Linked DNA regions of Caulobacter sp. FWC2. The protein of the gene in region 3 interacts with the protein of the main gene of each other region in a pairwise test. Links are inferred from orthologs where the notes say so. Each region holds a gene or a part of one and is shown on either strand. Other genes may lie near its edges.

What was found.
Region 1: the proteins of CSW62_RS05845 (region 3) and CSW62_RS01200 interact in binary tests that used the Escherichia coli proteins (3 or more experiments, as listed by UniProt). The link is inferred for Caulobacter sp. FWC2 from one-to-one orthologs.
Region 2: the proteins of CSW62_RS05845 (region 3) and mtgA interact in binary tests that used the Escherichia coli proteins (3 or more experiments, as listed by UniProt). The link is inferred for Caulobacter sp. FWC2 from one-to-one orthologs.

What each region holds. Positions count from the first base shown.
Region 1 is NZ_PEBF01000001.1:233,956-238,354, forward strand. What follows is about bases 1,406-4,399. They hold CSW62_RS01200 (transglycosylase domain-containing protein), read right to left. Parts: upstream 3,887-4,399; coding sequence 1,925-3,886; downstream 1,406-1,924. Other genes in these bases: CSW62_RS01195 (M48 family metallopeptidase), read left to right, coding at 1,406-1,914; recQ (DNA helicase RecQ), read left to right, coding at 4,092-4,399. Outside these bases: CSW62_RS01190 (polyhydroxyalkanoate depolymerase), read left to right, coding at 1-1,145; more of CSW62_RS01195, read left to right, coding at 1,195-1,405. UniProt on the Escherichia coli protein: Cell wall formation. Synthesis of cross-linked peptidoglycan from the lipid intermediates.
Region 2 is NZ_PEBF01000001.1:4,783,690-4,787,935, reverse strand. The notes cover bases 450-3,290. They hold mtgA (monofunctional biosynthetic peptidoglycan transglycosylase), read left to right. Parts: upstream 450-1,444; coding sequence 1,445-2,137; downstream 2,138-3,290. Other genes in these bases: CSW62_RS22545 (TOBE domain-containing protein), read right to left, coding at 2,708-3,290; CSW62_RS22550 (GNAT family N-acetyltransferase), read left to right, coding at 2,163-2,711; CSW62_RS22560 (nitroreductase), read right to left, coding at 676-1,338; CSW62_RS22565 (WD40 repeat domain-containing protein), read left to right, coding at 450-650. In the rest of the region: more of CSW62_RS22565, read left to right, coding at 1-449; more of CSW62_RS22545, read right to left, coding at 3,291-3,478; modA (molybdate ABC transporter substrate-binding protein), read left to right, coding at 3,548-4,246. UniProt on the Escherichia coli protein: Peptidoglycan polymerase that catalyzes glycan chain elongation from lipid-linked precursors. May play a role in peptidoglycan assembly during cell division in collaboration with other cell division proteins.
Region 3 is NZ_PEBF01000001.1:1,210,610-1,215,014, forward strand. The notes cover bases 1-3,000. They hold CSW62_RS05845 (penicillin-binding protein 2), read left to right. Parts: upstream 1-615; coding sequence 616-2,385; downstream 2,386-3,000. Other genes in these bases: rsmH (16S rRNA (cytosine(1402)-N(4))-methyltransferase RsmH), read left to right, coding at 1-182; CSW62_RS05840 (cell division protein), read left to right, coding at 179-619; CSW62_RS05850 (UDP-N-acetylmuramoyl-L-alanyl-D-glutamate--2,6-diaminopimelate ligase), read left to right, coding at 2,382-3,000. Also shown: more of CSW62_RS05850, read left to right, coding at 3,001-3,842; murF (UDP-N-acetylmuramoyl-tripeptide--D-alanyl-D-alanine ligase), read left to right, coding at 3,835-4,405. UniProt on the Escherichia coli protein: Essential cell division protein that catalyzes cross-linking of the peptidoglycan cell wall at the division septum. Required for localization of FtsN.

The DNA.
Region 1 (4,399 bases), 980 kb from region 3 along the record:
GCCGGCGCATGCACGCCGGGGCGGACCTGTTCGCCAACATCACGCGCCGCTACGGCAAGCCGAAGTGGGGTATAGACTCGATCAAGGTCGGTCAGGTCGACGTCCGCGTCCGTGAGACCGTGGTCTGGCAAAGCCCCTGGGCGCGCGTGATCCAGTTCGACCGCGACATGGCCGACATGCGCCGGGCCGGCAAGTTCAGCCTCGATCCCGCCGTGCTGATCGTCGCGCCCCTGTCAGGTCACTACGCCACCCTGTTGCGCGGCACGGTCGAGGCGTTCCTGCCCGACCACGCGGTGTTCATCGTCGACTGGGTCAACGCCCGCAACGTGTCGGTGCTGGAAGGCCGCTTCGACTTCCACGACTATATCGACCACATCATCCAGATGCTGGCCGTGCTGGGGCCGCGCCCCAATGTCGTGGCCGTCTGCCAGCCGGGTCCGCCCGTCCTGGCCGCCGCCGCCCTGATGGCCGAGCAGAACCACCCCTCGCGTCCGGCCAGCATGACCTTCATGGGCTCGCCGATCGACGCGCGCCTGTCGCCGACCGTGACCAACCAGCTGGCCGAGGACAAGCCGTTCACCTGGTTCCAGTCGAACATGATCTACACCGTGCCGCCGCCCTATCCGGGCGCGGGCCGGCGCGTCTATCCGGGCTTCGTCCAGCTGGCCAGCTTCATGAGCATGAACGCCGAGCGCCACCAGGAGGCCCACCGCCGCTACTTCCAGGACCTGGTGAAGGGCGACGGCGACAGCGCCGACAAGCACCTGGAATTCTACGACGAATATCTGTCCGTCCTGGACCTGACCGAGGAGTTCTATCTCCAGACCATCGACATCGTCTTCCAGCAGCACCTGCTGCCCAAGGGCGAGCTGATGCATCGCGGGACGCGGGTGAAGCCCGAATCGATCACCGACATCGGCCTGATGACGGTCGAGGGCGAGAACGACGACATCTCCGGCATCGGCCAGACCCAGGCCGCCCACGGCCTGTGCTCGAACATTCCCGCCGACCTGAAGCTGGACTACGTCCAGCCGAACGTCGGCCACTACGGCGTGTTCAACGGCCGCCGCTTCCGCGAGGAGATCTATCCGCGCGTTCGCAAGTTCATCCGCAAGTGCGACCCGCACTTCGAGGAAGAGGCGTAACGCCACGTCCATCTTGCGGCGCGGCCCTGGTCACGCGATCTAAGGGCGGATGTTCGCGCTCAAGGCCCAACGTTTTTCCGACGGTGATCGACTGGAGATCGGCGGCTGGCCGGTTCGCCTGCGGGTGGACGGCCGGGCGCGGCGGATCTCGCTGCGCGTCGACCGCGCCAAGTCCGAGATCGTCGCCCTGGCTCCCAATCTCAAGCGCCTGAACGAGGCCGTGGCCTTCGCCCAGGAAAAGTCCGGCTGGATCGCCAAGCAGTTGGCGGCCTTGCCCGAGCGGATGAACCTGGCGCCCGGCGGCGTCCTGCGCCTCAACGGTCAGGCCTATCGGCTGGAGGTCGGCCCTGGTCGGGCGAAGATCGACGGGGATCGCATCGTCGCGCCCGACGACGCCAACTGGGGGCTGAAGATCATCCGCCTGGCCAAGCGCGAGGCGCTGGCCGTGCTGACCGAACGCACCGCTGTCCACGCTGCCGCGCTGGGCCGGCCGATGCCGTCAGTGGCCGTGGCCGATCCGAAGGCCCGCTGGGGCTCCTGCCGTCCGGCCACGTCTCGCGCCCCGGCGGCGATCCGCTACAGCTGGCGTCTGATCCTGGCTCCGGCGGTGGTGGCCGACTATGTCGCCGCCCACGAGTGCGCCCACCTGATCGAGGCCAACCACGGGCCGCGTTTCTGGGCGCTGTGCGAGCAACTGGCCGGCGATCCCGCGCCCCACCGCGCGTGGCTGCGAGCCCACGCGGCGGAGCTTCACGCGGTCGGGGCCTAGCCCCAAGCCCCTAGTAAGGCAGCTGATCCGCCGGCGGCGCGGCCCCGGCCGGGGTTTCGGCCGCCGGACCTTCCGGAGCGGGCGGGGCGTTCATCAAATCCCCGATCGGGTCGGTGTTCTCGATCGGCGGCGGCTCGACGACGCCGCCCGGGATCGGGGTGGACTTCAGGCGGGGCAGGGCGGCGGCCATGAAGGTGCGCCAGATCTCGGCCGGAGCGCCGCCGCCGGTCACCCGCTTCATCGGGGTGGCGTCATCCTTGCCGGTCCAGACGGCGGTGACGAAGCCGCCGGTGTAGCCGACGAACCAGGCGTCCTTGTAGTCGCTGGTCGTGCCGGTCTTGCCGGCGATGTCGTAGCCGACGACCTTGGCGCGCGTACCGGTGCCCGAGGCGACGACCTGGCGCATCATCTGGTTCATGTACTGCAGGGCCGGCGAGCCGATCACGGCCGAGCGGGCCTGGCGGTCGACGCTGTGGTCGTACAGCACCTTGCCGCTGGCGGTGCGGATCCGCTCGATGCCGTAGCCCTTGGCCAGGAAGCCGCCGTTCGAGAACGGGGCGTAGGCCTGGGCCATCTCCATCGGCGAGACCTCGACCGCGCCCAGGGCCATCGACGGGTCCAGCTGGATCTTGCTGGTGATGCCCAGGCGGCGGGCGGTGGCGGCGACGTTGCTGGTGCCGACCTCGTTGGCCAGCCGCGCGGCCACCGTGTTGATCGACTGGGCCAGGGCCGTCTGCAGGGTGATCGGACCCAGATACTTGTTGGTGTAGTTCTTCGGCTCCCAATTGCCGATCTTGACCGGCTCGTCGACGACCATCACGGCGGGCGTGCGGCCCTGCTCCATGGCGGTCAGATAGACGAACGGCTTGAAGGCCGAGCCGGCCTGGCGGCGGGCGGTGGTGGCGCGGTCGAACTGGGTCTCGGCATAGTCGGCGCCGCCGACATAGGCGCGGATGCGGCCTTCGCCGTCCATGGCGACCAGCGCCGCCTGCTGCACGCCCTGACCCTCGTGGCCGTCGACGCCCAGCTTCACGGCGCGCTCGGCCGAGACCTGGATCGGCAGGTCCAGCGTGGTCTCGACGACGAGGTCCTCGGTCGGCTCGCCGACCAGCGAGCGGACCTGGGCGTCGATATAGTCGGTGAAGTACTGGGCGCGCTGGTTGGCCAGGGTGGCCGAGACCTGCACCGGGGTCTTGAAGGCCTCGTCGCGCTGCTCGGCCGTGATGGCCTTGATGCGCACCATCTCGTCCAGGACGATCGTGGCGCGGCGGGCGGCGCGTTCCTTGGCCGAGACGGGCGAATAGCGGGCGGGGCCCTTCATCATGCCGGCCAGCAGGGCGGACTCGCCGATGGTCAGGTCCTTGGCGGGCTTGTTGAAGTAGCGCTGGGAGGCGGCCTCGATGCCGTAGGCGCCGGCGCCGAAATAGACCCGGTTCATGTAGAGGGCCAGGATCTGCTTCTTGCTGAACTTCATCTCCAGCCAGACGGCCAGGATCAGCTCCTGGGCCTTGCGGCGATAGTTCTGGGCCGGGCTCAGGAACAGGTTGCGGGCCAGCTGCTGGGTGATGGTCGAGCCGCCGCGCTGGGGGCCGTCGTGCGTGGCGTTCCACGCCAGCGACCGCATGATGCCCCAGGGGTTGAAGCCGAAGTGGTGGTAGAACTGGCGGTCCTCGATCGCCACGAAGGCGGCCGGCACGTATTCCGGCAGGGCGTCGATATCGACCGGCGGCGCGTACTGGCTGCCGCGCACGGCCAGCAGGGCGCCCGAGCGGTCCAGATAGTTGATCGAGGGCTGGCGCTTGACGTCGTAGAGCTTGGATGTGTCCGGCAGGTCGCTGGCGAACACCGCGAAGAAGGCGACGACGAAGATCAGGCCCCAGACGCCCAGGACCGTGCCCCAGTAGACGAGGGCCTGGAGCGGGGTGCGTTGCGGCTTCGCCGGCCTGTTCCCGCCGAAGGGTCCATTCGCCATGGTCGTTTCGTTCCTAAGCGCGCAGAGGTCTCATCGCGCCCCCTCAGACGTACCGGTGGGGCGCGCGTTCCGTTTAACCGAAGGCCACAGAACGCGCGACAAGATTGACGAGATATGAACGGGGCCGATTTCGGGCGGATCCAGAAACCACCGTGACTTCGATCCCGCCTTGGCGCGGGGGCGACGGATCGCCATAACAACGCCCGTGTACGTTCCTCCCGAATCCCCAGAACTCGACCACGCCCGCGACGTCCTGCGGCGCACCTTCGGCCATGCCGATTTCCGAGGCATGCAGGCGGGCGTGATCAACGAGATCCTGGCCGGGCGCAGCGCCATGGCCGTGCTGCCGACCGGCGGCGGCAAGAGCCTGTGCTACCAGATCCCCTCGCTGATCCGGCCAGGCCTGGGCCTGGTGATCTCGCCGCTGATCGCCCTGATGGCCGACCAGGTCCAGGGCCTGCGCCAGGCTGGCGTTGCGGCCGAGCGGCTGGACAGCAATGTCTCGATGGATGA
Region 2 (4,246 bases), 3.6 Mb from region 3 along the record:
CTTTCACGCACGAGAAGACGGTGTCGGGCCTGGCCTTCGAGCCCAAGGGCCGCCGTCTGGCCAGCGCCACCTATGGCGGGGCCCAGCTGTGGTACGCCCGCATCGCCGACCAGAAGCCGACCATCCTCAAGTGGGCCGGCAGCCACATCGCCGTGGAATTCAGCCCGGACGGCAAGTTCCTGATCTCGTCGATGCAGGAGAACCAGCTGCACGGCTGGCGGCTGTCGGACAGCAAGGACATGCGCATGGGCGGCTATCCGTCCAAGATCAAGAGCGTGGCCTTCTTCGACAAGGGTAACCTGCTGGCCACGGCCGGCGCCTCGGGCGCGGTCATCTGGCCGTTCGCCGGCGCCAGCGGCCCCATGGGCAAGGAAGCCGCCGAGATCGGCTTCTCCCGTGATTCGATGGTCGTGCGGGTGGCGGGCATTGACGCCCAGCCGGTCTGCCTGGCCGCCCAGGACAACGGAAAGATCTGGGCCGCCCACATGCGCAACGGCCGCATCGAAACCCTGAAGGCCGAGAAGGGCGCGCCGATCAGCGCCCTCTCGACCAGCGCCGACGGCCGCTTCTTCGCCTGGGGCGACGAGAGCGGCGAGGCGGGCGTTCTGGAGATCCCGGACCTGAGCGGGCCGCGCCAGTTCGGGGGGTAAAGTTCGCGGGGTAGAGTTCGCGGGCCTAGAACCCCTTCAGCTCGCCCCACTCCTCGAATGGGGCGCGTCGCGAGCGGAAGTTGTTCACCGGCGCGGCTTCGTCGCGATAGCCCAGGGCCATGCCCGAGAACAGCATGCAGCCCTCGGGCAGGCCAACGTGGTCGTCGACGATCTTGTTGTAGTGCGACCAGAACTCCTGCGGGCAGGTGTCCAGGCCCCGCTCGACCGCCAGCAGCATGAAGGTCTGCATCAGCATGCCGACGTCGCTCCACTGCGGCGGGCCGCAGCGGCGGTCGATCGAGAAGAACAGCTGCACCGGCGCCCCGAAGCCCTGCCCGTTGGTCGAGAACCACTGCAGGCGCTGCAGCTTGTCCTCGCGCGGGATGCCCAGCGCGCCATACATGTCCTCGCCGACCTGGAAGCGTCGCGTCCGCAGCGGCTCCCACAGATTGGCCGGATAGACGTCGTACTCGGTGGGGTCGGGCGCGGCCACGCGGGCCAGCATGGTCGTCTTCAGCTTTTCCAGCGGCTCGCCGGCCACCGCCTGGACGCGCCAGGGCTGGAGGTTGCCGCCGGACGGCGCGCGGGCGGCGGCTTCCAGCAGCTCGCGGACCACGGCGCCCTCGACCGGATCAGGCTTGAAGGCGCGCACCGACATGCGGCGGTTGACGGCGTCGATCACGTCCATCGAAGGCTCCCTTAAACCGGTGTATCTATGCCGCGCGACAGCGGCGATGCGTCTGGTTAGCATCCGTCCGCAAGGTCAAGACAAGTAGACTTCTCAGTGACGCTTCTTGGGGGATTTCGTGCGGCGGCTGTTGCGGAATATCGCGCTGGCTCTGTTCATCGTGCTGGTGGCCGGGCCGGTGGTGACGGTGATTCTCTATCGCTTCATCCCGCCGCCGGTGACGCCGCTGATGGTCATCCGCGCCGTCGAGGGGCGGGGGCTGGATCATCGCTGGAGGCCGATCGACAAGGTCGCGCCGGCGCTGCCGCGCGCGCTGATCGCTGCCGAGGACGCCCGGTTCTGCGAGCACCACGGCTTCGACTTCAACGCCCTGCAGAAGGCCTATGCCAATAACGAGGCCGGCAAGAAGATCCGCGGCGGCTCGACCATCAGCCAGCAGACGGCCAAGAACGTCTTCCTGTGGCCGGGGCGCTCCTACGTCCGCAAGGGCCTGGAGGCCTGGTTCACGGTGCTGATCGAGCTGCTGTGGGGCAAGGAGCGGATCATGGAGGTCTATCTGAACTCCATCGAGTTCGGCTCGGGCATCTACGGCGCCCAGGCCGCCTCGCAGCGCTATTTCGGCGTCGACGCCGACAAGCTGACCCAGGCCCAGGCCTCGCGCTTGGCGGCCATCCTGCCCAGCCCGTTGAAGTGGCGGGTGATCAAGCCGGGCAAGTACGTGGCCAAGCGGACCCAGAAGATCGGCAAGGCCTCGGGCGCGGTGCGCCGCGACGGCCTGGCGGGGTGCGTGATCGACTAGAACAGACAAGGACGGGGAGAACGCCATGGGAATCGCACCGGGGCCGACATTAGAGACGCAGCGTCTGATCCTGCGGCCCACCGCCGATACGGATCTCGATGGATGGGCGGAGATGATGGCCGACCCGGTCGCCGCGCGTTTCATCGGCGGCGTGCAGGCGCGTTCCGAGGCGTGGCGGGGCCTGGCGTCCGTGGCGGGCTCCTGGGCGCTGAACGGCTTTGGCATGTTCTCGGTGGTCGAGAAGGCGACGGGCGCCTGGGTCGGCCGCATTGGCCCGTGGGTTCCTGAAGGCTGGCCGGGAACCGAAGTCGGCTGGGGACTCCATCCGTCGGCCTGGGGCAAGGGCTACGCGATCGAGGCCGCCGAGGCGTCGATGGACTGGGCCTTCGAGTCCCTGGGCTGGACCGACATCATTCACCTGATCGACCCGGCGAACACCCCGTCCCAGAAGGTGGCCGAGCGACTGGGTTCGATCAACCGTGGTCCGAGCAACCTGCCCGCGCCCTACGAGACCTCGAAGGTGGAGGCCTGGGGACAGACGGCGGCAGAGTGGCGCGCGCGGCGGGCCCTCTAGTCGACGGCCAGGATCACATCGGACGCCGCTATCCGCGCCTCGACCTTCGCGCCGACGGGCGTTGACCAGGCGGCGTCGCTTGGCCGCAAGGTGGCGGTGAGGGACTTTCCCGCCGACAGATCGATCATGATTTCCGCCGAGGTTTCGGTGTCGTCGCGATCGACGATCTCGCCGGAGAGCCGATTTTCGCCGTCGCCTTCCGCGATCCGCACGAAGCTGGACTTGATCAGGGCGATCGCCGCCCGACCCGGCGCGAGGCCCAGGTCCTCGACGCTGCGTTGGGTGATCGAGGCGCGAAGGGAGAGGTCGCCGCCCAACGCCAGGATTACCGTCGCCGTGACGCCGTCGCCCTGGATCTCGGAGACCACCCCACGCAGGGCGTTGCGGGCGCTGGTGCGAAGGCCAAGGCTCCAGAGCATTTCCGCGTCGCCCGACAGGTCGGCCTCCAGCCGCGTCAAGGCCGCGCCGACCTCGCGCTCGGCGGCGCGGAAGGCGCGGATCACCGCCTGGCCGCGCGCCGTGACCTCGGCCGCGCCGCCGCTGCGGCCGCCCGGCGCGGCGCTGACCAGAGGCGAGTCGAACAGGTTGTTCAGCGCCTGCACCCCGTCCCAGGCGCCCTTGTACGAGAGCCCGACCTGCTTGGCTGCGGCGCTGATCGAGCCCAGCCGCGCGACGGCTTCGAGAAGGGCGATGCGCTCCAGCCCCACGCGGGCCAGGCCGCCGCGCTTGAGGATCAGGGAGGCGGTGAAGGCGGTGTCGTCGCTCACTGGCCTGTTCTCGATTTCATCGTTATGTAGTTGATCTGCATAACCCTAGCGCCGCCCCAGGAATACCAGATGATCGCCCGTCGTCCGATGCTGATCGCCGCCCTTTCGGGGGCGCTTTCGCTGGTCCTGGGCGGCGCCGCCCTGGCGGGTGAGACCAAGGTGGCCGTGGCGGCCAACTTCACTGAGGCCGCCCGAGAGATCGCCGCCAGGTTCAAGGCCAGGACCGGCCATGAGGCGACCTTGAGCTTCGGCTCCTCGGGCCAGTTCTATACCCAGATCGCCAATGGCGCGCCGTACGAGGTGTTCCTGTCGGCCGACGCCGAGCGGCCGCAAAAGGCCGAGGCCGAGGGGTTGGCGGTTCCGGGCTCGCGCTTCACCTACGCCACCGGCCGCCTGGTGCTGTTCAGCAAGACCCCCGGCCTCGTGGACGGGAAGGGGGCTGTGCTCTCCAGGGGCAAGTTCGAGAAGCTGTCGATCGCCGATCCCAAGGCCGCGCCCTACGGCCAAGCGGCTGTCGAGACCCTGACCAGGCTGAAGCTCTACGACGCCCTTAAGCCCAGGATCGTGCAGGGGGCGTCGATCACTCAGGCCTTCCAGTACGTCCAGACGGGCGCGGCCGAGCTGGGTTTCGTGGCCCTGTCGCAGGTGATCACAGAGCCGGGCGGCTCGCGCTGGGTCGTGCCGGCGGGCGACCACACGCCGATCGACCAGCAGGCCGTGCTGCTGAAGACCGGCGCGAACAGCGAGGCGGCCAAGGCCTTCCTCAAG
Region 3 (4,405 bases):
CGCCGGGCGGCTCGCGCCACCTGCCGCAGGCGCCGACTGGCGCGCCGGCCAGCTTCCAGCTGATCGCCAACAAGGCCATCGCGCCGGGCGAGGCCGAGCTCGCCGTCAATCCGCGCGCGCGCTCGTCCAAGCTGCGCGCCGCCGTGCGCACGACGGCGCCCGTGTGGGAGGCCGGCGCATGACCAGCGTCGGCCTGTTCGATCGTCGCATCCGGGGCTTCCGCATCGTCGAGGTCGCGGGGATGGGCGTGCTGCTGACCCTGGTGACCAGCGTCTATCTGGCCAAGACCTTCGCGGGTCGCGAGCGCCAGGAGATCAGCCGCATCGAACAGGAGATCGGCGACGAGGGCGTCCGCAAGCGCCTGCTGGAAGCCGAGGTCGCCCACCTGGAGCAGCCGCGTCGCATCGAGCAGCTGGCGCAGATGATGCAGCTGAAGCCGATCGCGCCGGACCACGAAATCTCCGAGGACGCCTTGATCGACGTCGCGCGCCGTCGCGAGCTGCCGCGCGCGCCGATCTCGGCGGCGCCGGTCGCGCCCGAGGCCCTGGCCGCCGATGCGCCGGAAGCCGTGCCCGACGACCTCCCGCCGCCGCCGCAAGCCGAAGGGGCTCAGCGATGAGCCTCTCGAATCTTGGTCCCGGCGGCTTCCAGTCGCCGCTGTGGCGGTGGCTGATCGAGCGGGTCTGGCGGCTGGAGCACGCCTTCGAGCGGTCGCGCGCTGCAGCCAAGCCCGAAGACGACACGCGTATCCGCATCTTCCTGGTCATGGGCTTCTTCAGCCTGTGCTTCGTCGGTGTCGGCCTGGGCGCTGGCTGGGCGGCGCTGTTCTCGGACGCCGGGCGTGGCAACGGCTACGCCCAGGGTGCGGAAGGCGCGCGCGGCGATGTGGTCGACCGCAATGGCAAGCTGCTTGCCGTCGACCTGGCCCACTACGCGCTCTATGTCGACCCGCGCGAGGTCTGGGACGCCCGGGAAGTGCGCCGCGCCCTGGGCAAGGCCCTGCCGCAGGTTCCGGCCAAGCGCCTGGACAAGGCCGTGTTCGGCGATCACCGCGCCTTCGTCCTGGGCGGCCTGACGCCCGACGAAAAGGACGCCATCTTCAATCTGGGCCTGCCCGGCATCTCGTTCGAGGAGCAGGAGCGTCGGATGTACCCCATGGGCCCGACGGCCGCGCACCTCGTCGGCTTCGTCGACAGCGGCGGCAGGGGGCTGGCCGGCGCCGAGCGCGCCCTGGACGATCCGATCCGCAAGGCCGCGAGCGGCGAGGGCGGCCCGACTCAGCTGTCGATCGACGTGCGCGTGCAGGCGGCCCTGGAGGACGAACTGCGCAAGAGCGTCGCCGAGTTCACGCCGAAGGGCGCGGTGGGCCTAGTCACCAATGTCCACACCGGCGAGATCCTGGGTCTGGCCAGCTGGCCCGACTACGACGCCAACAAGGCCGGCGACGCCACCGACGAGCAGAAGCTGAACCGCGCCGCCGCCTCGGTCTACGAGATGGGCTCGACCTTCAAGGCCTTCACGGTGGCGATCGGTCTGGACACCGGGGTGGCAACCCCGTCCTCGACGTTCGACGCGCGCGAGCCCTTCAAGCTGGGCTATCGCACGATCCACGACTATCACGCCGCAAAGGCCATCCTGACCCTGGTCGAGGTGTTCAAGCACTCGTCGAACATCGGCACCGCCATGCTGGCGGAGCGGATCGGCGGCGAACGGCTGAGCCAGTACTTCTCCAATCTGGGCCTGACCAAGCCGGCCAAGGTCGAACTGCCGGAATCGGCGCGTCCCCTGACCCCGCGCAAATGGGACATGGATGCGGTGGCCTCCACCTCGTTCGGCCACGGCATGAACGTCAGCCCCCTGGCCCTGGCCCAGGCGATGAACACCCTGGTGAACGGCGGGGTCTTCCGGCCCCTGACCATCCGCAAGCTGCCTGACGGCGTGCGCCCCGAAGGCCGCCGCGTGATCTCGGAAAGCACCTCGGCCGAAATGCTGAAGATCATGCGGGCCAACGTCATCCCGGGCGAGGGCGGCAGCGGCGGCAAGGCCGACGTGCCGGGCCTGTCCGTCGGCGGCAAGACCGGCACCGGCGAGAAGTACGACCCCTCGATCCGCGGCTACAACCACCAGCGCCAGGTCTCGTCGTTCGCGGCGGTGTTCCCGACCGATGGCCCGCTGGAAGCGGACCGCTACTTCGTGCTGATCCTGATGGACGAGCCGCACGGCACCGCCAAGTCGTTCGGCTTTTCGACCGGCGGCTGGGTCGGGGCGCCGCCCGCTGGCAAGGTGATCGAGCGCATCGCGCCGTTCCTGGGCGTGAAACGCAAGACCGAGCTGGTAACTATCGCCAGTCAACCCAAGAGCGCCGTACCGGGGGCAGGGCTATGACAAGACATCTGTCGGAACTGTTCAACCGCCCCTTCGCCAACGATCCGGTGATCGCCGGCGTCACCGCCGACAGCCGCAAGGTCACGGCCGGCTGGCTGTTCGCCGCCCTGCCAGGAACCAAGGTCGACGGCCGCGACTTCGCGCCGGGCGCGGTGTCCAAGGGCGCCGCGGCGATCCTGGCGCCCGAGGGCGGGCTGGAGGGCCTGGGCGTTCCGGTGGTCCGCTCCGAGGACGCGCGCCGCGCCTACGCCCTGGCCTCGTCCGCCTTCTGGGCCAAGCAACCGGCCATGTGCGTGGCCGTCACCGGCACCAACGGCAAGACCTCGGTCGCCGGCTTCTGCCGCCAGATCTTCGCCAAGCTGGGCCACAAGGCCGCCAGCATGGGCACCCTGGGCGTGGTGGTGAGCGAAGCTGGCCAACCGGATCAGCAACTGACCCCGCCGGGCCTGACCACGCCGGACGCCGGCGACGTCGCCGAAATGGTCGCGCGCCTGGCCGAGATGGGCGTCACCCACCTGGCCCTGGAGGCCAGCTCGCACGGCGTCGACCAGCGCCGCGTCGACGGCGTCAAGCTGCGCGCCGCCGGCTTCACCAACTTTACCCAGGACCACCTCGACTATCACGGCTCGATGGAGGCCTATCGCGCCGCCAAGCTGCGCCTGTTCGACACGCTGACCCCCGGCGGGGCCATGGCGGTGCTGAACGCCGACAGCGAGGCCTTCCCGAACTTCGCCGCCGCCGCCATCACCTCGGGCCAGAGCGTGTTCTCGGTGGGCGAGGACGGCCAGGGCCTGCGCCTGATCTCGCGCACCCCGACCCCGGCCGGTCAGGACCTGGTCATCGAGGCCGACGACGTCGTCCACCACATCAAGCTGCCGCTGGCCGGCGCCTTCCAGGCTTCGAACGTGCTGGTCGCGGCCGGCCTGTGCGTCGCCGCGGGCGAGGACGTCGCCAAGGTGCTGAAGGCGCTGGAGAGCCTGGAAGGCGCCGCCGGGCGCCTGCAGCGCGTCGGTCGCGGCCCCAAGGGTGGCGAGGCCTATGTCGACTACGCCCACACGCCGGACGGTCTGCAGACCGTGCTCGAAGCTCTCCGTCCGCACACGCGCGGCAAGCTGATCGCCGTGTTCGGGGCCGGCGGCGATCGCGATCGCGGCAAGCGTCCGCTGATGGGCGCGATCGGCGCCACGCTGGCCGACATCGCCATCGTCACCGACGACAATCCGCGCTCGGAAGACCCGGCCTCGATCCGCGCCGCCATCCTGGAAGCCGCACCGGGCGCCCGCGAGATCGGCGACCGCCGCGCCGCAATCCGCGCCGCCGTCGACCTGATGGGCGATGGCGACGTGCTGGTCATCGCCGGCAAGGGCCACGAGCAGGGCCAGATCGTCGCCGGCGTCGTCCACCCGTTCGACGACGTGGCCGAAGCCCTGGAAGCGCTGGAGGGCGTGGATGCCTGAAGCACTTTGGACCGCTGACGAGATCGCCAAAGCCGTCGGCGGCAAGGTCGTCGGCGACTTCGCCGTGACCGGCGTTTCGATCGACACCCGAACCGTTGAGGCTGGCGACCTGTTCGTGCCGCTGGTCGGCGTGCGCGACGGTCATGACTTCGTCCCGCAAGCGGTCGCCAATGGCGCGACCGGCGTCTTGGCCGCCAAGGCGGTCGACGCTCCGGCGGTGATGGTCGAGGACACCTTCAAGGCGCTGGAACGCTTGGGCGTCGCCGCTCGTGAGCGCGCGCCGCAATGCAAGCGCGGGGCGGTGACCGGATCGGTCGGCAAGACCAGCGTCACCCGCGCCGTCGAGGCCGGCCTGCGCCTGGCGGGCAAGGCCCACGCCTCGGTGAAGAGCTACAACAATCACATCGGCGTGCCGCTGACCCTGGCCCGGATGCCGCGCGACACCGAGCGCGCCGTGTTCGAGATCGGCATGAACCACGCCGACGAGATCACGCCGCTGTCGGGCTTCGTCCAGCCGCACGCGGTGGCGATCACCACTGTGGGTCCGGTCCACCTGGAGAACT